4 regions of the Pantoea sp. SO10 genome follow, and region 4 is predicted to be linked to each of the others. Evidence: predicted binding sites of a transcription regulator. Region 4 holds the regulator's gene; each other region holds the start of a gene.
The links. The regulator CRP, encoded in region 4, controls carbon source genes, mostly activating them, when cyclic AMP is high. The targets are predictions, from matches to a motif close to ATGTGANNNNNNTCACAT.
Positions count from the first base shown of each region.

Region 1 (2,205 bases), 800 kb from region 4:
CTGCGGCAACATATTCAACCCGGTGAAGCCAGCCGCCAGTTTGACCAGCTGGAAGCGGGCGTGACGCGCACGCGCCATCTGGTGACGCAGCTGCTGAATATCTCGCGTCAGGAAGATCAATCGGTGGTCGCCACAGTGGAAAGCATCGAACTGGACGACCTGCTGAAAGAGAGCATTGAGCAGCTGATGGTGGTGGCGGATAAGCGCGGCATCGATATCGGCTTCAACGGCACCACACATTATCGCCTGCACGCCAGCCGCTCCGATCTGCGCAGCCTGTTCGATAACCTGATTGGCAATGCGATGCTGCATACGCCGGAAGGCAGTTTGGTCGATGTGCTGCTGCATCGCGTCGGCAATCACACCGTGGTGGATATCGTCGATAACGGTCCCGGCATGGCGGAATCCTTTATCGAGCGCGCCTTTGACCGCTTCACCCGTTCACCGGATGTGCAGGCGCAAGGCAGCGGACTGGGCTTATCGATTGTGCGCAGCGTAGCGCAAAAACATCAGATGCAGGTTGCGCTGTCGAACCGCCACGATCCGCAGGGCCAGATTGCCGGCCTGCAGGTGCGCGTGACATTACCATAAACTGCACCGTGCCGTAGCGGCGCAATGTATTGCGCAAAGTTGCTGTGGGCACGGTGCGACATCAAAACAACGCGATAAATCGCGCCGCGACATCCCTTTCCTATATCAAACACGTTCTCTGCTGTACGCGACACGTAAACGGTTGCGGGGTTCCGTTCGCTACACGGGTTTAATGTGATATTGATCACATTTTCAGTGAATAAAACTGCAACACTTTTTGACAAACGTGACCAAAATCTATTTTCTATGCCTCTGTTACAGGCACATTACGCAAGCTTGAAAATCTGGCGATGCAGACCGGATACGACAACTCACTGCCCATCCCCTGGGATCAATTTCAACCGATCGCGGCGACGGCCCGGCGATCAAAAGCATGTGGTTAACAATAATGAAATATAAAGCGTTGATAGCAGGGGCCTTATTGGCCAGCAGCTGGACTGGTGCGGCACAAGCGGCAGACAGCGATCCGCAGTACGTTTCTGACTGGTGGCATCAGAGCGTGAACGTGGTGGGCAGTTACCACACCCGTTTTGGACCCCAGTTCAACAACGACGTGTACCTGGAATATGAAGCCTTTGCCAAGAAGGATTGGTTCGATTTCTACGGTTACCTCGATCTGACCAACTTCTTCGGCGTGGGCAACAGCAACGCTAACGGCGTGTTCGACCACGGTTCGCCGATGTTCATGGAAATTGAGCCACGTTTCTCCATCGATAAGCTGACCGGCACCGATCTCTCTTTTGGTCCGTTTAAAGAGTGGTACTTCGCTAACAACTACATCTATGACATGGGTCGCAACAGCGATAACCGTCAGAACACCTGGTACATGGGTCTTGGCACCGACATCGATACGCACAGCGATATCGGCCTGTCGCTGAACGTTTACGCTAAATACCAGTGGGAAAACTACGGTGCGGCGAACGAAAACAGCTGGGATGGTTATCGCTTTAAGGTGAAATACTTTGTGCCGATTACCGATCTGTGGGGCGGCAAGCTGAGCTATATCGGCTTCACCAACTTCGACTGGGGTTCAGATCTGCGTGATAAGTCCGATCGTTCACGCACCAGCAACTCGATTGCGTCCAGCCACATTCTGTCGCTGAACTACGATCACTGGCATGTTTCTACTGTGGCGCGTTATTTCCACAACGGCGGCCAGTGGGCTGACGGCCAGGAGCTGAACTTCGGTAACGGTCCATTTGAAGTGAAATCAACCGGTTGGGGTTACTATTTGGTGGTGGGTTACAACTTCTAAGTTGTTGGTTTCCCTCACCCTAACCCTCTCCCACAAGTGGGAGAGGGAACAGATCGTGCCCCTACCAACTCCCTCTCCCGCTTGCGGGAGAGGGCTGGGGTGAGGGCCAGCGCGCACCCTCTACTCAAATCTGCGGCTTATACGCATTCACCATCCACGGCACGCCGAACTTATCGGTCAACATGCCAAAGCCATTAGCCCAAAACGTCGGTGCCCAGCTTTTCGTCACCTCACCGCCCGCTGACAACGCCTCAAACCAACGCTTGCCCTGCGCCTCATCCGGCGTGGATAAACTCACGGCAAAACCGCCATACGCCGCCTGCGGTGCGCCGTCACTCATCATCAATTCACCCTGCCCG
Region 1 covers NZ_CP040095.1:420,537-422,741, reverse strand. The annotation lists gene FCN45_RS01860 (HAMP domain-containing sensor histidine kinase) at 1-591, shown strand, start outside; gene FCN45_RS01855 (nucleoside-specific channel-forming protein Tsx) at 980-1,846, shown strand; gene yjdN (VOC family metalloprotein YjdN) at 1,971-2,205, opposite strand, start outside.
Region 1: the regulator CRP is predicted to act here: its motif matches at 764-781, upstream of FCN45_RS01855 (nucleoside-specific channel-forming protein Tsx).

Region 2 (2,205 bases), 340 kb from region 4:
TCTCGATCAGGCTCTCTTCGCTGAGATCGCACACCGCGCGTTCGGCAATAAACTGCCCATCGCGGAACACAGTGACGTCATCGCAAATCTCGAAGATCTCTTTCATGCGGTGCGAGATATAGACGATGCCGCAGCCCTGCGCTTTCAGTTCATTGATGACGCGGAACAGCGACAGCGTTTCGGTATCAGTCAGCGCATCGGTCGGTTCATCCATAATGATGACTTTCGACTCGAAGCTGAGCACTTTGGCGATCTCGACCATCTGCTGATCGCCAATCGACAAATCGCCCACCAGCTTGTGGCTGTCGAAACGCAGATTAAGGCGCTTTAATAGCGCATCCGCTTCGGCATACATCTTTTTCCATTCGATGCGGCCAAAGCGGTTCACAAACTCGCGGCCAAGGAAGATATTTTCAGCAACAGTCAGCTGCGGAATCAGGTTCAGTTCCTGATGGATAATGCCAATGCCTGCTTCCTGCGACGCCTTTGGACCGGAGAACGCCACATCCTTACCCAGCCACTGCAGGGAACCGGCATCCATGCTGTAAATGCCGGTCAGCACTTTCATCATGGTGGATTTGCCCGCGCCGTTTTCACCCACCAGCGCCATCACGCGTCCCGGATAAACGGCCAGCGATGCGCCATTCAACGCCTTCACGCCAGGAAACGACTTTTCAATTCCTTTGAGTTGCAATAACGGTTGCATAGCGGCCTCAGAAGGTCACGCCGGCGCTCAGGATGACATTCGCATACGGAGAACACTCTCCGCTGCGAATGACCGCCTGACTACGCTGCGTATGTTGTTTGAATTGTTCATGGCTGGTGTAACGGATGGTGATGACATTCCCCTGGTGCTGTTGCAAGGCTTCGAGCACGGCGAGCAGTGCGCTGTGGAGCTGCGGATTGTGCTGCTTAATCTCCTCCGCTATCAGGGCGCTTTCGACCTGCATCTCCTGCGTGACAACGTCAACTACCTGTAGAAATTCGGGCGTACCCGGCGTTAACGCCAGATCGATGCGCTGTGGACCGGCCGGAATTGGCAAGCCTGCATCTGCAATCGTCAGCGTATCGGTGTGCCCCAGGCGAGCAATCACATGTGAGACTTCAGCGTTTAACAAGCGACCTTTTTTCATTTATTCCACTCCACAGCGAAACGTTTCGCTGATCGGGAGTGTATAAAATGCGCACGGCAACTCAATGACGGCATCACGGAAATGTGATCGCCATCGAAACGTTTCGCTTGTGCCAGAGAGAATTTGAGTTTGGTGGGATTTTGGAGCCGCTGCTGCGGCCCCGAAGATGGGATTACGGCAGTTTACGTACCTGTTTCACGTCCAGTTCGATCGAGTTGAAATCTTTATCCAGTTCGCCGGTCAGTTCTACCTGATCCTTCGGCGTGATGGTCAAACCGTTCCAGCGTTTATGATCGATTTCAACCTTCATGGTGCCGGTGGCATCACGGAACTGATAATCCTCATCACCGATTTGCTTCTCAAGCGTACCGCGCACGGTAATCCAGCTATCGTCTTTCATCTCTGCGGCCTGTTTCACCGTGACAACGCTGGTGTTATCGGCTTTGAACCCACCGGACTTCACCTGCGCGGATGGCGCATTGGGATCAACAAAGCCACCTTGCTGAGCGGCAAGAACCGGCGTGGCGGCCAGGGCGACAATCGCTAACAGAGCTGCGGACTTTTTCATAATTCACCTCTTTTCCATGAATGTGTCGGTTTACGGGAGCTATTTCACCATAAGGTTCTTAACAGGATCTTAAGAGAATCCGTTTGGCTAACATTCATGAAAAATAGTCTATTTGACGGGATTTTCGCTGTACAAGAGCAATTGTGCTTCGTATAACTCCGCTTAATAGAAGGAGAGTTGATGCGCATTTTACTGATTGAAGATGACACGCTGATTGGCGACGGTTTGAAAGTCGGGTTGACCAAACTCGGTTTCAGCGTGGATTGGTTTGTCTCCGGCGAAGCCGGATTTCAGGCGTTGACCGCCGCGCCCTGGGACGCAGTGGTGCTGGATCTGTCGCTGCCCGAACGCGATGGTCTGGATATCCTGCGTCAGTGGCGCCAGCAAGGACACGATGTGCCGGTGCTGATCCTCACCGCGCGCGATGCGCTCGATCAGCGCGTCCAGGGATTGCAACTCGGCGCCGACGATTATCTGTGTAAGCCGTTTGCGTTAACAGAAGTG
Region 2 covers NZ_CP040095.1:4,185,005-4,187,209, forward strand. The annotation lists gene rbsA (ribose ABC transporter ATP-binding protein RbsA) at 1-706, opposite strand, end outside; gene rbsD (D-ribose pyranase) at 714-1,133, opposite strand; gene FCN45_RS19410 (YgiW/YdeI family stress tolerance OB fold protein) at 1,306-1,701, opposite strand; gene qseB (quorum sensing response regulator transcription factor QseB) at 1,882-2,205, shown strand, end outside.
Region 2: the regulator CRP is predicted to act here: its motif matches at 1,215-1,232, upstream of rbsD (D-ribose pyranase).

Region 3 (2,205 bases), 950 kb from region 4:
CCTTCGTGGCAATCGGCGGCGGTAAAGAAGGTTTGGTGCACATCTCTCAGATCGCCGACAAGCGCGTTGAGAAAGTGACCGATTACCTGCAGATGGGCCAGGAAGTTCCAGTGAAAGTCATGGAAGTGGACCGTCAGGGACGTGTACGCCTGAGCATCAAAGAAGCGACAGAGCAGAAACCAGCGGAAGAAGTTGCTACCGCTGCATCTGATGCATCTGACGGCGAGTAAGCGTTTACCGATTTACCTCTCCCTGCTTTGCGGGGAGAGGTGTTTAGATCATCGCGAGGGCGGGAATCCTTGTGCACAGCAGGAGGATGACAGGATGGTTGTCCCAATGTTTGTATTCGGGAGTGGGAAATGAAGCCTTTTTTGCGCTGGTGTTTTGTTGCGACAGCTCTCACGCTGGCAGGATGCAGCAACTCCAATTGGCGTAAGAACGAAGTTCTGGCAGTACCTTTGCAGCCCACACTGCAGCAAGAGGTGATCCTGGCGCGAATGGAACAAATTCTTGCCAGTCGTGCCTTGACCGATGATGAACGCGCGCAGCTATTATATGAGCGCGGAGTGTTGTATGATAGTTTGGGTCTGAGGGCATTAGCGCGGAACGATTTTTCGCAAGCGCTGTCTATAAGACCAGATATGCCTGAGGTATTTAACTATCTCGGTATATACTTAACGCAGGCAGGCAACTTTGATGCTGCCTATGAAGCGTTTGATTCTGTACTTGAGCTTGATCCAACTTACAACTATGCGCATTTAAACCGTGGTATCGCCCTCTATTACGGCGGTCGATACAAGTTAGCGCAAGATGATCTGCTGGCGTTTTATCAAGACGATCCTAACGATCCATTCCGCAGCCTTTGGCTCTATCTCGTTGAAAGCGATATGGATGCCGACAAGGCAAAAGTTACGCTGAGACAGCGTCATGACAAAGCGGTTCGCGATCAATGGGGATGGAATATTGTCGAGTTCTACCTTGGCGACATCAGTGAAAAAACGCTGATGGAACGTCTCAAGGCGGACGCAACGGATAACACCTCGCTCGCTGAACATCTCAGTGAAACCAACTTCTATTTAGGTAAGTATTACCTAAGTCTGGGGGAGAAGGACGACGCGAAAGCGTTGTTCAAACTGGCGGTGGCCAACAACGTAAATAACTTTGTTGAGCACCGATACGCATTGTTGGAACTGGCGCAACTCGGCCAGACACAAGACGATTTATCAGAATCTGACCAGCAATAGCTGACGAACTTTTATTGCCTGAATACCTGTAAAGTCATCATCTTCAGAGATGAGGGCTTTTCTGTTCGTCAAAACTTCTAATTTGAGCCGGTTCACACTTTTTGATGAAAATGACTGAAAGTTTTCACGACGAGTTATGTAGACTGGCCGCCGCAATCTAAGAGGCACGTGTACTACATGACTGATATTCAAACCACTTTTGCTGACCTTGGCCTGAACGCCGACATCCTCGAATCACTGAACGGTATGGGCTACGTAAAGCCTTCTCCAATCCAGGCTGAGTGTATTCCTCATCTGCTGGCTGGCCGTGACGTGTTGGGTATGGCGCAGACCGGTAGTGGTAAAACTGCGGCATTCTCACTGCCGCTGCTAAACAACATTGATCCTACTGTTAAAGCACCGCAAATTTTGGTGCTGGCACCTACCCGCGAATTGGCGGTACAGGTTGCTGAAGCCGTCACAGAATTCTCTAAACACATGCGTGGCATTAACGTGGTAGCCCTGTACGGCGGCCAACGTTATGACGTACAGCTGCGCGCACTGCGTCAGGGACCACAAGTTGTTGTCGGTACCCCTGGTCGTCTGCTGGATCACCTGAAGCGTGGCACGTTAGATCTGTCTAACCTGCGCGGTCTGGTGCTGGACGAAGCGGATGAAATGCTGCGTATGGGCTTCATCGAAGACGTTGAAACCATCATGGCGCAGATTCCAGACGGTCATCAGACCGCGCTGTTCTCAGCCACCATGCCAGAAGCGATTCGCCGTATTACCAAGCGCTTCATGAAAGATCCACAGGAAGTGCGCATCCAGTCAAGCCTGACTACGCGCCCGGACATTTCTCAGTCTTACTGGACCGCATACGGCCGTAAAACTGATGCGCTGGTTCGTTTCCTGGAAGCGGAAGATTTCGATGCAGCCATCATCTTCGTGCGTACCAAAAATGCCACGCTGGAAGTGGCCG
Region 3 covers NZ_CP040095.1:569,306-571,510, forward strand. The annotation lists gene pnp (polyribonucleotide nucleotidyltransferase) at 1-230, shown strand, start outside; gene nlpI (lipoprotein NlpI) at 360-1,244, shown strand; gene yrbN (protein YrbN) at 1,355-1,405, shown strand; gene FCN45_RS02560 (DEAD/DEAH family ATP-dependent RNA helicase) at 1,422-2,205, shown strand, end outside.
Region 3: the regulator CRP is predicted to act here: its motif matches at 1,325-1,342, upstream of yrbN (protein YrbN).

Region 4 (2,205 bases):
CGGGCTGATGCAAACTCACGGAGATGTGTTCCTGTAAATCCAGCGCAACCTGGAAAGCGCGCGTCAGGCGTTTGTGGCTGTTATCGCGGCTCGCCGACAGCATATGCATTTGCTGATAACAGGTGGTGATGAGGTCGACCGCCTTTTGCTGGCGCGCCAGCAGCGGCGGCAGCGCTTTCTCTGGATCGGTCAGCTGCGTCAGTAAGGTGTATTTGGCATCGCAGTAATCCGCCAGCTCGCGGAACAGCAGGCTGAGCGATTCGCGCATCGGCTGCTCTTTCCACAGCCAGAACCAGAACCAGTTGAACAAGCCGTACCACAGCGTGCCGCCAATATAGAGCAGCGGCGGCACCCATATCGGCATGCGTCCCACTAAGCTGAGCGTAAAGATGGCGGCGATGAGTGTGGCGGGCAGCAGGCGCGCGTGCAGCGGGCCGATTTCGCCGGTTACGCCAATCAGCAGCGGCAGCGCCAGTAAAATCAGCGGCAGCGGTATCTGGTAAGCGGTGAGGATTTGCATCAGGAAACTGCCGGTGGCAAACAGCGAACCACCCACAATCAGGCGTTTGAAGAAGCGTTTGTGCGGCGTATCCAGTCCCGCCATGTTGCAGCAGGCGGGCACTAACGAGAACAGCAGACCTTTTTGCAGATCGCCAAACAGCCAACCGAGAGCCACAGGCAGGCACAGCACCAGCGTTTGCCGCAGCGCATAGTTAACTTCGGGATGATAGATGATTCGGCGCCACATCAGCTCATCGCAAATAGAAACGGCGCGATGTTGCCATCACGCCGTGGGTGAGAAGAAATTAGCGGGTGCCGTAAACGACGATGGTTTTACCGTGTGCGGAGATCAGGTTCTGATCTTCCAGCATTTTCAGGATACGACCCACGGTTTCGCGTGAGCAGCCCACGATCTGACCAATCTCCTGACGGGTGATTTTGATTTGCATCCCGTCTGGGTGAGTCATCGCATCTGGCTGTTTGGCCAGATTTAGCAGCGTTTGCGCAATACGTCCGGTGACATCGAGGAAGGCAAGGTTGCCCACTTTCTCAGATGTCACTTGCAGACGACGCGCCATTTGCGAAGAAAGTCGCATTAAAATATCCGGGTTTACCTGAATCAGCTGACGGAATTTTTTGTATGAAATTTCAGCCACTTCGCAGGCAGACTTCGCACGCACCCAAGCACTACGTTCCTGGCCTTCTTCGAAAAGACCGAGTTCGCCGATGAAATCCCCCTGATTGAGGTAGGAGAGAATCATCTCTTTGCCTTCTTCATCTTTAATCAGTACCGCTACGGAACCTTTTACGATGTAGTACAGCGTTTCCGCTTTCTCACCCTGATGGATGAGCGTGCTTTTGGATGGATATTTGTGAATATGGCAATGGGACAGGAACCATTCGAGTGTAGGGTCTGTTTGCGGTTTGCCGAGAACCATTCGCTATTATCCTCTGTTGTAATCGTGCCCAAAACACAGGGGGCATTTTTTTCCCTGTCAGGCGGTTTAATCGTCGAGCGTTTCCAGTAAAGGAAAAATTATTCCGGGTGGACTCTTAAGCTACGCTTTTGATTCTTCCGGCCTTCGTCTGTGATGACGAAAATATTTTCAGCACTGTTTGTAGCACAGCTTTTGCGAGCTGTCTTGTGTTGTCTCGCTTCAGCAGAAGGGGGATTACTCTGGATTGCTGTTTGTCAGGTGAAAGCGTACTCTGGCGGCAAAACCGCCGCTTCAGGAGAAAGAATCATGCAGGCACGAGTGAAATGGGTGGAAGGTCTTACCTTTCTCGGAGAATCCTCATCCGGCCATCAGGTATTGATGGATGGTAATTCCGGTGATAAAGCGCCAAGTCCAATGGAGATGGTGCTGATGGCCGCGGGCGGCTGTAGCGCTATTGATGTGGTGTCGATCCTGCAAAAAGGGCGCAGCGATGTGGCCGATTGCGAAGTGAAGCTCACATCGGAACGCCGTGAAGAAGCGCCACGCATTTTTACCCACATCAACCTGCATTTTATTGTCAGCGGTAAAGCATTGAGCGACAAGGCCGTTTCGCGTGCGGTTGATCTGTCAGCGGAAAAATATTGTTCGGTAGCGATCATGCTGGGTAAAGGCGTCGAAATTACCCACAGCTATGAGGTGATCGAGTTATAACTCGGATTGTAGCGGCGCAATTCATTGCGCAATAAATTGCGCCGCTACGGAATGA
Region 4 covers NZ_CP040095.1:3,844,216-3,846,420, reverse strand. The annotation lists gene FCN45_RS17840 (YccS/YhfK family putative transporter) at 1-748, opposite strand, end outside; gene crp (cAMP-activated global transcriptional regulator CRP) at 807-1,439, opposite strand; gene FCN45_RS17830 (OsmC family protein) at 1,746-2,150, shown strand.